DNA from 2 places in the Candidatus Pelagibacter sp. HIMB1593 genome. Region 1 is predicted to be linked to the other one. Evidence: riboswitches for the same ligand, from Rfam matches in the RefSeq annotation. Region 1 holds a riboswitch; the other holds the start of a gene.
The links. Region 1 has a riboswitch for glycine ahead of ACTTA0_RS00240 (malate synthase G). Riboswitches for the same ligand answer to the same signal wherever they lie in the genome.

Region 1 (5,490 bases):
TAAAGATTTTGAAATAGATGAGAAAGAAAAAAGTATACTTTTAACAAACGAGGGTATTAATAATGTTGAAAAACTTTTTTCTAATGCGGGTATCCTAAAAAATGATAATTTTTATGACCCAGAAAATCTTCATTTAGTTCACCACGTAAATCAAGCACTTCGTGCAAATCATTTATTTGAAAAAGGAAAAGATTACATAGTAAAAGATGGAGTTCTTAAAATCATAGACGAATTGACTGGTAGAATTTTAGAAGGAAGAAGATTTGGAGATGGACTTCATCAGGCTCTTGAAGCTAAAGAAAAAATTCAGATACAAGTTGAAAATCAAACTTTAGCATCTATTACCTATCAAAATTATTTTAAACTATATAAAAAAATATCAGGTTGCACCGGTACTGCAGTCACAGAGTCTGAGGAATTTTTTGAGATATATAATCTTTCAGTAGTTGTAATACCAACAAATAAAGAAATGATCCGAAAGGATTATAATGATTTGATCTTTAGAACTGAAAAAGAAAAAAATGATGCAATAATTAATAAGATCATTGAAAAACATGAAATTGGTCAACCAATTTTGGTATTCACATCTAGTATCAACAAATCTGAAGTTTATTCTAAATTATTAAATGAAAAAAATATTAAACACGTAGTTTTAAATGCAAAGAACCATGAAAATGAAGCTGAAATTATTGCAAATGCTGGAAAAGAAAAATCTTTGATAATTACAACTAGTATTTCTGGAAGAGGTGTTGACATCCAGCTTGGTGGAAAAAAAGGATCAATTCCTGATGATCAGTTAAAAATAGATAAAGAAAAAATTAAATCTCTAGGTGGCTTATTTGTAATTGGTACAGAAAGAATGGAGTCTAGAAGAGTGGACAATCAAGCAAGAGGAAGAGCTGGACGACAAGGAGATGAGGGCAGTTCTGTGTTTTATGTAAGTTTAGAAGATGATTTGATGAGAATTTTTGGCTCAGAATCTATGAATAATATGCTTGAAAAACTTGGTTTAAAAGATGGTGAAAGTATTGATCACCCTTGGATCAACAAAGCATTAGAAAGAGCTCAGCAAAAAGTTGAAGCCAGAAATTTTGATATCAGAAAAACACTTATCAAATTTGATAATGTTTTGAATGACCAAAGACATGTTGTGTTTTCTCAAAGAAAAAACGCAATGAATAGTGAAAATATTTTTGATTATTCCGACGAATTTTTAAAAGAAATATCAGAAGACTTGATAAAATTAAAAATTCAAAATCTATCTAACCCAAAAAGTAATGAATTTAACAATAAAGTTAGGCAAATTGTTGGGAAAAGTTTTAATGATACTGAACTTGAAAGTTTGATTTCTGCAAAAGATAATGAACTGAAAGAGCAAATATCCTCAAAATTTAATGATACACGTAATGAAAGAATTAAAGTTCTAAACGAGCAGCATGCAAAAGAAATTGAAAAAAGAATATTTTTGCAAACGATAGATTTGAATTGGAAATCACATATACAATATTTAGAACAACTTAGACAAGTGATTGGATTAAGATCTTACGGTCAAAGAGATCCTTTAGTTGAATATAAAAAAGAAGCTTTTGATTTATTTTCAAATTTATTAGAAAAACTAAAATTAGACTACGTTACAATTTTAATTAATTTAAAAGTTATAACAGAAGAAAGATCTTCTAATGAGGAAAGAGTAAATCCAAAACCACAAACCAAAAAAATGGGAAGAAATGAACCTTGCTTCTGTGGATCGGGTAAGAAGTTTAAACATTGCCATGGAGCTTTGTAATTCTTAAAAAAGAAATAATAAAGAAGCTAAAAACAATAAACCTACACCAATACCAAATAATAATTTTTTTGATTTAAAAATATTATCAAAATTATTTTTCTTAACGGTCAAATTGCTTAAATCTTCTACATTGCTCATAAAACCATCATTTCTTCCAATTTTTAAAAATTTATTTTTTCTTTCATTCATTATATCTTCTGACGTCATTTCTTTGTATTGATCTAAATTTGTAGAAATAGATTTTCTAACGTTATCAAGCATCAGGTCTCTATCCCTGTGAGCACCGCCTAAAGGTTCTGGGATTATTTCATCAATAACTTTTAATTTTAATAAATCTTTTGCAGAAAGCTTCATTGCTTTTGCTGCATCAAGCATTTTTTTTGGATCTCTCCACAATATAGTTGCACAGCCTTCAGGAGATATAACTGAATAAATAGCATTTTCTAGCATGATAACTTTGTTGGACGATGCTAATGCAATCGCACCACCTGAGCCACCTTCACCTATAATTATTGCAATAGTTGGCACCTTAAGTTCCATGCAACATTCAATTGATTTTGCTATTGCCTCAGCTTGACCTCTTTCCTCTGCACCTACACCAGGATAAGCGCCTGGCGTATCTATAAAAGAGATAATTGGAATTTTAAATTTATTTGCTAAATTCATTAATCGAATAGTTTTTCTATAACCCTCAGGTCGCATCATCCCAAAATTTCTTTCGATTCTACTATCTAAATCTTCACCCTTTTCTTGGCCAATAACCAAAACCGAATAACCATTGAATTTTGCAAAACCTGTAAGTACAGATTTATCTTCGCCATAATAACGGTCTCCAGATATAGAAATAAAATCTTCGAATAAATTATCTATGAAAAATTTAGACTTTGGTCTGTCTTCATGTCTTGCAACCATGGTGGTTTGCCATGGATCTAGGTTTGAATATATATCATTTAATTTTTGATCTAACTCAACTTGTGTTTTTGAAATTTTTTGCGTATCTACTTCTGACAATCCCTCTTGATTATAGGGATCTTTTAATTTTTCCAATTCTGTCTCTAAATCTTTAATCTCAGTTTCAAAATTAAGATAATTTTTCATAATATGGTTATAGCGGATGGTTAATTCATAAAAAAGGCAATAAAATGATATTTAATTTAAAGTGTAATTGTTATTAATTGACTCTTTTCTAGAAGAAGATACATATTTTGCTATCGGGAGAGACTAATATATTTAGCACCGAAGGAGCAACCACCCCGGAAACTCTCAGGTAAAAAGGACCGATAGTTGCATAACACTCTGGAAAGAGAATTAATTCCGCCGAAGGAGCAAAACTCTCAGGCAAAAATACAGATGGGGTAATTTAGGTGATATGCAAGAAAAATATATAAATATAAATACTTTAAAAGTATCTGAAAAACTTTCTCAATTTATTAGCGACGAGCTATTAAAAGAAACAGATCTATCTGTTGATAATTTTTGGTCAGGGTTCGAGAAAACAGTCAATGAATTAGCACCTAAAAATAAAGAATTAATAAAATTTAGAGAAGACTTACAAAAACAAATAGACAATTGGCATATAAAAAATAAGGGAAATGAATTTAATTTGTCAGAATATAAAAAATTTCTAACAGAAATTGGTTATTTGAAAGAAGAAGGTGACGATTTTGAAATATCAACTCAAAATGTTGATGAGGAAATAACAAGTATTGCTGGACCTCAACTTGTTGTACCAGTAATGAATGCGAGATATGCATTAAATGCTGCTAATGCTAGATGGATGAGCTTGTACGATAGTCTGTATGGAACAGATGTAATTGAACAATCAGAAGATAGTGTATCTGAAAGATACGACCCATTAAGAGGTGAGATGGTAATAAAATATGGAAGAGATTTTTTAGATAAATATTTTCCATTAGCAGGATTGAGTTGGCAAAAAATTACAAGTTTTGCAGTTAAGTATGGAAAATTTAAAGCTTTAAAAGGTGCTGATATTTATGATTTGTTAGATGAGAATAAGTTTATTGGCCATAGGGGTGAAGCTGACAACCCGTCTGCTATAATTTTAAAAAATAACAATTTACATATAGAAATTTTAAAAGACTCAAGAGCTTTTGCAGCTCAACAAGATCATGCTGGGATTAGTGACATAATTTTAGAATCTGCGGTGTCAACTATATGTGATAACGAAGATAGTGTAGCTGCTGTAGATGCAGAAGATAAAATTGTTTGTTACAGAAATTGGCTAGGTCTGATGAAAGGTGATCTAAAATCAAAATTTGAAAAAGAAGGAAAATTATTTGAAAGAAAACTTAATCCTAATAGAAGCTATATTTCAAAAGATGGAAAAGGTTTAAAGCTTCATGGAAGAAGTTTACTGCTAGTTAGAAATGTTGGTCACTTAATGACTAATCCATCAATAATTTTAAAAGATGGTAGTGAAGTTCCAGAAGGAATAATGGATGCATTCATTACTACAGCTGCAGCCCTTCATGATATTAAGAAAAAAACTAATTCAAGAACTGGTTCTATTTATATTGTGAAACCAAAAATGCATGGACCAGATGAAACTGCATTTACTGATTTGCTTTTCTCAAAAGTTGAAGAAGTTTTAGGTTTGCCAAAATATACCTGCAAGATTGGAATAATGGATGAAGAAAGAAGAACTTCGGCTAATTTAAAAGAGTGCATTAGATCGTTAAAAAATAGAGTTTTCTTTATAAATACAGGTTTTCTAGACAGAACTGGTGATGAAATGCACACCTCTATGGAAGCTGGTCCGATGATTAAAAAAGGTGACATGAAAACTTCAAAATGGATTACAGCATATGAGAACAACAATGTTGATATTGGTTTAAAATGTGGATTATCTGGAAAAGCTCAAATTGGAAAAGGAATGTGGGCAATGCCTGATAAAATGAAAGATATGATGGAGCAAAAAACTGGACATTTAAAAGCAGGTGCAAATTGTGCATGGGTTCCATCTCCGACTGCTGCAGCTTTACATTCGCTACATTATCATGAAATAAATATTTTTGATGAACAACAAAAAATTGAAAATAGAGAACAAGCAAAGCTTGATGATCTTTTAACAATACCTACTGCTGATAGACCAAATTGGTCTGTAGATGAAATTAATAAAGAAATTTCTAACTCAGCTCAAACTTTATTAGGTTATGTGGTCAGATGGATTGATCAGGGCGTTGGATGCTCCAAAGTACCAGATATAAACAACGTAGGTTTGATGGAAGATAGAGCCACTCTTAGAATTTCATCTCAACATATTGCAAATTGGATACATCATGGAATTACAACAAAAATTCAAGTTGTAGAAATTCTTAAAGACATGGCTAAAATTGTTGATGATCAAAATAAAAATGACACTAATTACGTAAGAATGAGTGATAACTTTGAAAATTCAATTGCATTTCAAACTGCATGTGATTTGGTGTTTAAAGGAAAAGAACAGCCATCTGGTTATACTGAACCCTTACTGCATTTAAATAGACTTACTAAAAAGTCTAATCTGAATTAGAAATTAAATTAGACCGATTTTTAAAAGCAGAAAACAAAGTCCCATCATCTAAACTTTCAATTTCACCACCTACAGGTAAACCCTGTGCAAGTTTTGTAATTTTTACATTACAATTTTTTAGGCTATCTTGAATGTAGTAAGCAGTTGTTTGACCTTCAACAGTTGCACTTGT
Region 2 (5,490 bases), 560 kb from region 1:
CTGTCAATTTCTGAACTATCTTTCAATTTAAGTTTAAAAAACCAAGCTGATCCTTCAGGGTCTTCATTAATCTTTGCAGGATCATCTACTATAGCTTGGTTGGTATCTACAACTTCACCACTTACTGGAGTATAAACATCACTTGCAGCTTTAGTAGACTCAACTACTCCTGCTGTACCATCTTTTTCAACATTCGAACCTTTTTCTGGTAACTCAGCAAAAACAATATCTCCTAACATTTCTGTTGCATGTTTTGTAATTCCAATGGTAGCAACATCGCCCTCCACTGTAATCCACTCGTGTTCTTTTGAAAATTTAACTTCACTCATTAGTTTACTCCTTTCACGTAACTTTTTTTATAAAATGGTAACCCACAAACACTTGCAGGATGTTTTTTTCCTCTTACTTCAAGTAAAATTTTTGTATCGACTTTAGAAAACTCTTTATCAATGTAGCCCATTGCTATTGGGCCATTTACACTCGGACCAAAAGTTCCACTGGTAACCTCGCCAATAAGTTTTTCTGACTCATCAAAGATTTTAGTTTTTTCTCTAGCAATCAATCTTCCTTCTGGCTTAATCCCAATTCTAATTTTAGATGTACCTTCTTGTATTTCTTTCATAATTTTATCAGAACCAACAAATCCACCATTTGAAATTCTCTCTTTAGAAATCGCCCACTTTAAGTTTGCTTCAATTGGTGTTTTTTCTGTATCAAGTTCATGACCATATAAGCACAATCCAGCCTCTAATCTCAAGGTATCTCTTGCCCCAAGTCCTATAAGTTGTGCTCCTTTTTCCATCAAATTTTGAGTAAATCCTTCAGCTAAATCGTTATTTATTGATACTTCAAAACCATCCTCTCCTGTGTATCCAGATCTTGTTACAAAAACTTTCTGATCTTTATAATCAAACCAGTTCCCTGTCATAAAATTAAGTTTTTCAACACCCTCTATTATATTGTTTAAAATCTCAACTGACTTTGGACCCTGGATTGCAATTAATGCTCTTTGATCATCAAGAACCATTTCATATTTACTTTTAAGTAAATCTGATAAAATTTTAAAATCATTGTCTTTGCATGCTGCGTTTAAAATAATTAAATATCCTTTTTCAATTTTAGTGATTATCAAATCATCATGAATTCCAGCACTATCGTTCATTAAAAAACTATATTTAGAACAGTTTTGTTTCAAATTTTTTAAATCAAGTGGAAAAATTTTTTCAAGATCAGCAGTTAATTCCTCTCCACCATGAATAAATAATTGACCCATATGAGACACATCAAAAATACCTGCATTTGATCTTGTGAATTTATGTTCTTCAACAATTCCTTTGCTGTATTGTATGGGCATTTCATATCCAGCGAATTCCACAAATTTCGCTTGGTTATCTTTATGAAGTTTATTTAATGATGTTTTTTTTCCCATACTAACTCTGTCGTACCCATCTGTATTTTTGCCTGAGAGTTTTACTCCTTCGGCGAGAACTCAATCTCTTTCCAGAGTTAATATAATACGGTCCTTTTACCTGAGAGTTTCCTGGGTGGTTGCTCCTTCGGTGTCACAAACTTTGTGATCTCTCCCGTTGACAAATATTCTAATAAATACGGTTTAATGTCAAATGTTATTAGATCGCTTTTTTTTCTGAGGTATATAAATTGTAAAATTGAAGTAAAACTGCAAAAATAACTATTGACCCTCCAATAATTACTATGAACGGTGGCTGTTCATTTATAAACAACCACGCCCATAAAGGACCTAGTACTGCTTCTGTGAGCATTATGATTCCAACCATTGCTGATGGTGTTCGTTGAGCTCCGATAGTAATAAATATAAAACCTAATCCTAATTGTAAAAACCCAGCTAAAAATCCTAAAAAGATATCATTAGGAGATATCATTATTTTTTCTGACATTAGGAAACCTATTAACAACGCAAAAACACCTGCAACAAATTGAGCAGGAACCATATCAACATTTGGATATTTTCTTACTACTAAAATTAATGTAGCAAATGATATTGGCATTATGAAAGCTGCAATATTTCCAGACATTTGACCTGGAGATAAAGAACTTCCGACCATTAAAAGTATTCCTGAAATCGCAAGAATTATTGAAGTAAGAGTGATTGCTGAAATTTTTTCTTTTAAAAAAAAGTAACCAAATATTGCTAGGAAGATTGTTTGTGTTTGAATAATAAAATTAGCATTAGCAACTGTTGTGTTATACATCGCAAATACATAACCACTAAAACCGAGTGATAAAATAAATCCACCAAAGAAACCAGGAAATCCTAAATTATTAAAGGATCTAAATACTTGTTTTTTATAAGTTAAAGTTAAATACAAGCTAATAACAATTAGAAAAAATACTGTTCTCCAAAATAATATTTGCCAAAGGGTTGCTCCCTCAAATGATTTTACAATCAAACCCCCAAAACTAAGACTACACGCACCTAGAAAAACTAAAAATGGTCCTGGAAGTTTTCTAATAATATTCATTATATTTGATTAAGTAGATTCTGAGTGTCCATCTCATATAATTTAAATAAAGTTTCAGCATCAGATAAATTTATCTCTTTAAATTTTATTTTTGAGCCTGGTGATATTTGTACCAATCGATCATAATCAACACTAGCTACTACACCAATTTTTGGATACCCTCCAATAGTACCATGATCTGAAAGCATAATAATTGGGTTTCCATCTGCAGGTACTTGGATGACGCCTTTTAACAACCCTTCTGATTTAATATTAGTATTTACAATGTTTTCAATTTTTTGACCTTCTAACCTCATTCCCATTCTGTCTGAGAGTTTTGATACAGAAAATTCTTTTTCAAAAAATATCTTTTTTCCTTCCTCTGAAAAATAATCAAAGTTTGGTCCTTTTATTACTCTGATATTTTCAACTTTAGAATTGATGTAGTTAGTTTTTTTTTTACTTTGTTTTGTATTAATATTTAAGATATTTATTTTTTGACCGTTCTCTAATTTTTTTCCATCATTTGATCCGATATTTGCCTTGGTATTTATAGAGCAACTATTCCATTGAAATTTTAAATCTAATTCTCCACCAACTGCTAAATAGCCATAAACTGATTTATTTGTTGAGATAAGATTGATTTCATCTCCACTTTCGATTTGATAACTCTCATAACAATTACCATCAATTTCTATACCATTTTTAATAATTTTAAAAACCACATCACCTGTAACCGAAATATTAATTTTATCTCCAGAATATTTTAAATGTGGTCCTTGATACGCAAATTCTATCACTGGTGAATTTAATTTATTACCTGCCAGCTTATTAGCTAAACTATAATTTCTATTATCCATCGCTCCACTAAATGGAATTCCTATATGATATAAATTGTTTCTTCCTTGGTCTTGAAAGGTTGTGTTTACTCCAGCTCTTATAATTTCGAAATTATTTGTCATTGTAGCTATTATATTTTTCAAGATTTATTTGTTTAAAAACTACTATATCACCAGGATTTATTAAATTTGGCTCTTCCTCTTTTGAATTATCAAAAACATCTACAGGTGTATTACCAAGTATGTTCCATCCACCAGGGCTTTCAAATGTATAAATATTTGCAAATTGTTCAGTTAAAGCAACTGATCCTTTGGGGACTTTTACTCTTGGTGTTTCTAATCTTGGTACTCTCATATTTTCATCCAAATCACCTAAAAAAGGCATACCGGCAATAAATCCGGTCATATAACAAAAATATTCCTTACTAAAAAAATTTTCTAAAATTTTATCTCGATTAATATTTAATTTTTCTTCTAATCTTTTTATATCAAGAGAAAATTTATCATCACAACAAACTGGAATTTCTATTTTATTACTATTGTTATCTTGAGTTTCATTAACATTTAAATTTTCAATTAATTTTTTAATCTCTTTAAAGTTTGTTTTTCTAAGGTCGTAGGAAACTATTAATTTATTATAAGAAGGAGTAAGATTATTTATACTTTGAACATTCTCTTTTTTTAAAGCTTTAAAATATTTTATTACTTCAGAGTTAACTGATTTATTTACCTCTACACCAAAATCGCAATAAACAGCTGCGTCACCAAGATTTGATATATTTTTTATCATGGCATGTTATACTTCAACAATTAGAACTATGGAAATTAATATAAATTGTGATTTAGGTGAAAAATCAAAACACCATTCAAATAAATATGATCCAGACTTACTTGATATAGTAAATTCTGCTAACGTAGCATGTGGATTTCATGCTGGTGATGAAGAATCTATGAACCAAGTGGTTCAAATATCAAAAAAAAATGGTGTTAGTATTGGAGCCCACCCATCATTTAACGACCCAGAAAACTTTGGAAGACAAAGAATGGAGCTTGCACCTGAAGAAGTTAGAAAATTAATTATTGACCAATATGAAATTTTACAAAAAATTGCTCAAGATCATGGAGAAAATGTTACTCATATAAAACCACATGGAGCGTTAAATAATATGGCGTGTGAAGATATTGATCTGGCAACTACTTTAGCGAAAGCAATCAATGAAATAAGTAAAGATTTGATCTATTTAGTTCCTACTGGCTCTAAAATGGAACAAGCAGCTAAAAAATTAGATATGAAAATTGCCTGTGAAATTTTTGCAGATAGAACCTATGAAGATGATGGAAATTTAGTTTCTAGAAAAAAATCACATGCATTAATCACTGATCCTGAGGAAGCTAAAAAACATGTATTGAGTATGGTAAAAAATCAGGCACTGAATTGTCACAGCGGAAAGCAAATACCTTGTGAAATCGACTCTGTATGCATACATGGTGATAATGAGAGTTCACTTGCGACAGCAAGATCAATTAGAGAAAATTTAATTGAAAATGGACTTAATTTAAAACCTTTAAGCCAAATGGAGAAATTTTTATAATGATTAAAAAAATATTTACTGCTTTGATATTTGTTTTGTTTGCGTCCAATGCAATGTCAGCAGGTTCAGACTCAACACCGAAGAAGGTAAAGTCAGATTACGATAAAGCAGTACAATCAATCAAATTTGCAAAAAAATATGAAAAAAAAGGTAAATTAGAAAAAGCTAAAAAAAGATATGCCAAAGCTCAAAAGCTTCTTCTCAAATCTAATAAAGAAAAGCCTCTTCAAGCAGATACTTTAAACTATCTCGGTTTTACAACTAGAAAACTTGGCGATTACGAAAATGGAGAAAAATATTATCTTTTAGGTTTAGAAATTGATCCAAATCATAAAGGTATTAACGAATACCTTGGTGAACTTTATGTTGTCACAAATAGAATGGATTTGGCTAAAGAAAGGCTTAAAGTGTTAGAAACTTGTAATTGTGAAGAATATAACGAGTTAAAAGAAATAATCGAAGGAACAAAGAAATCTAAATACTAATTTAATGCTAGATATTCAAGATCCATTAGAAGCAAGAAAAGTTATAAGAGAAAATAATTACAAAGAACAAACTGCAGGTGCTGCTAATAAGTAT

Region 2: another riboswitch for glycine. It lies ahead of gcvT (glycine cleavage system aminomethyltransferase GcvT); the one in region 1 lies ahead of ACTTA0_RS00240 (malate synthase G).

What each region holds. Positions count from the first base shown of each region.
Region 1 is NZ_JBNAJK010000001.1:46,153-51,642, forward strand. It holds gene secA (preprotein translocase subunit SecA) at 1-1,786, shown strand, start outside; gene ACTTA0_RS00235 (acetyl-CoA carboxylase carboxyltransferase subunit alpha) at 1,790-2,884, opposite strand; glycine riboswitch at 2,989-3,076, shown strand; gene ACTTA0_RS00240 (malate synthase G) at 3,156-5,318, shown strand; gene recR (recombination mediator RecR) at 5,305-5,490, opposite strand, start outside.
Region 2 is NZ_JBNAJK010000001.1:610,955-616,444, reverse strand. It holds gene gcvH (glycine cleavage system protein GcvH) at 1-329, opposite strand, end outside; gene gcvT (glycine cleavage system aminomethyltransferase GcvT) at 329-1,429, opposite strand; glycine riboswitch at 1,508-1,596, opposite strand; gene ACTTA0_RS03155 (DMT family transporter) at 1,629-2,501, opposite strand; gene ACTTA0_RS03150 (biotin-dependent carboxyltransferase family protein) at 2,501-3,442, opposite strand; gene ACTTA0_RS03145 (allophanate hydrolase subunit 1) at 3,432-4,109, opposite strand; gene ACTTA0_RS03140 (5-oxoprolinase subunit PxpA) at 4,138-4,911, shown strand; gene ACTTA0_RS03135 (tetratricopeptide repeat protein) at 4,911-5,396, shown strand; gene ACTTA0_RS03130 (putative hydro-lyase) at 5,401-5,490, shown strand, end outside.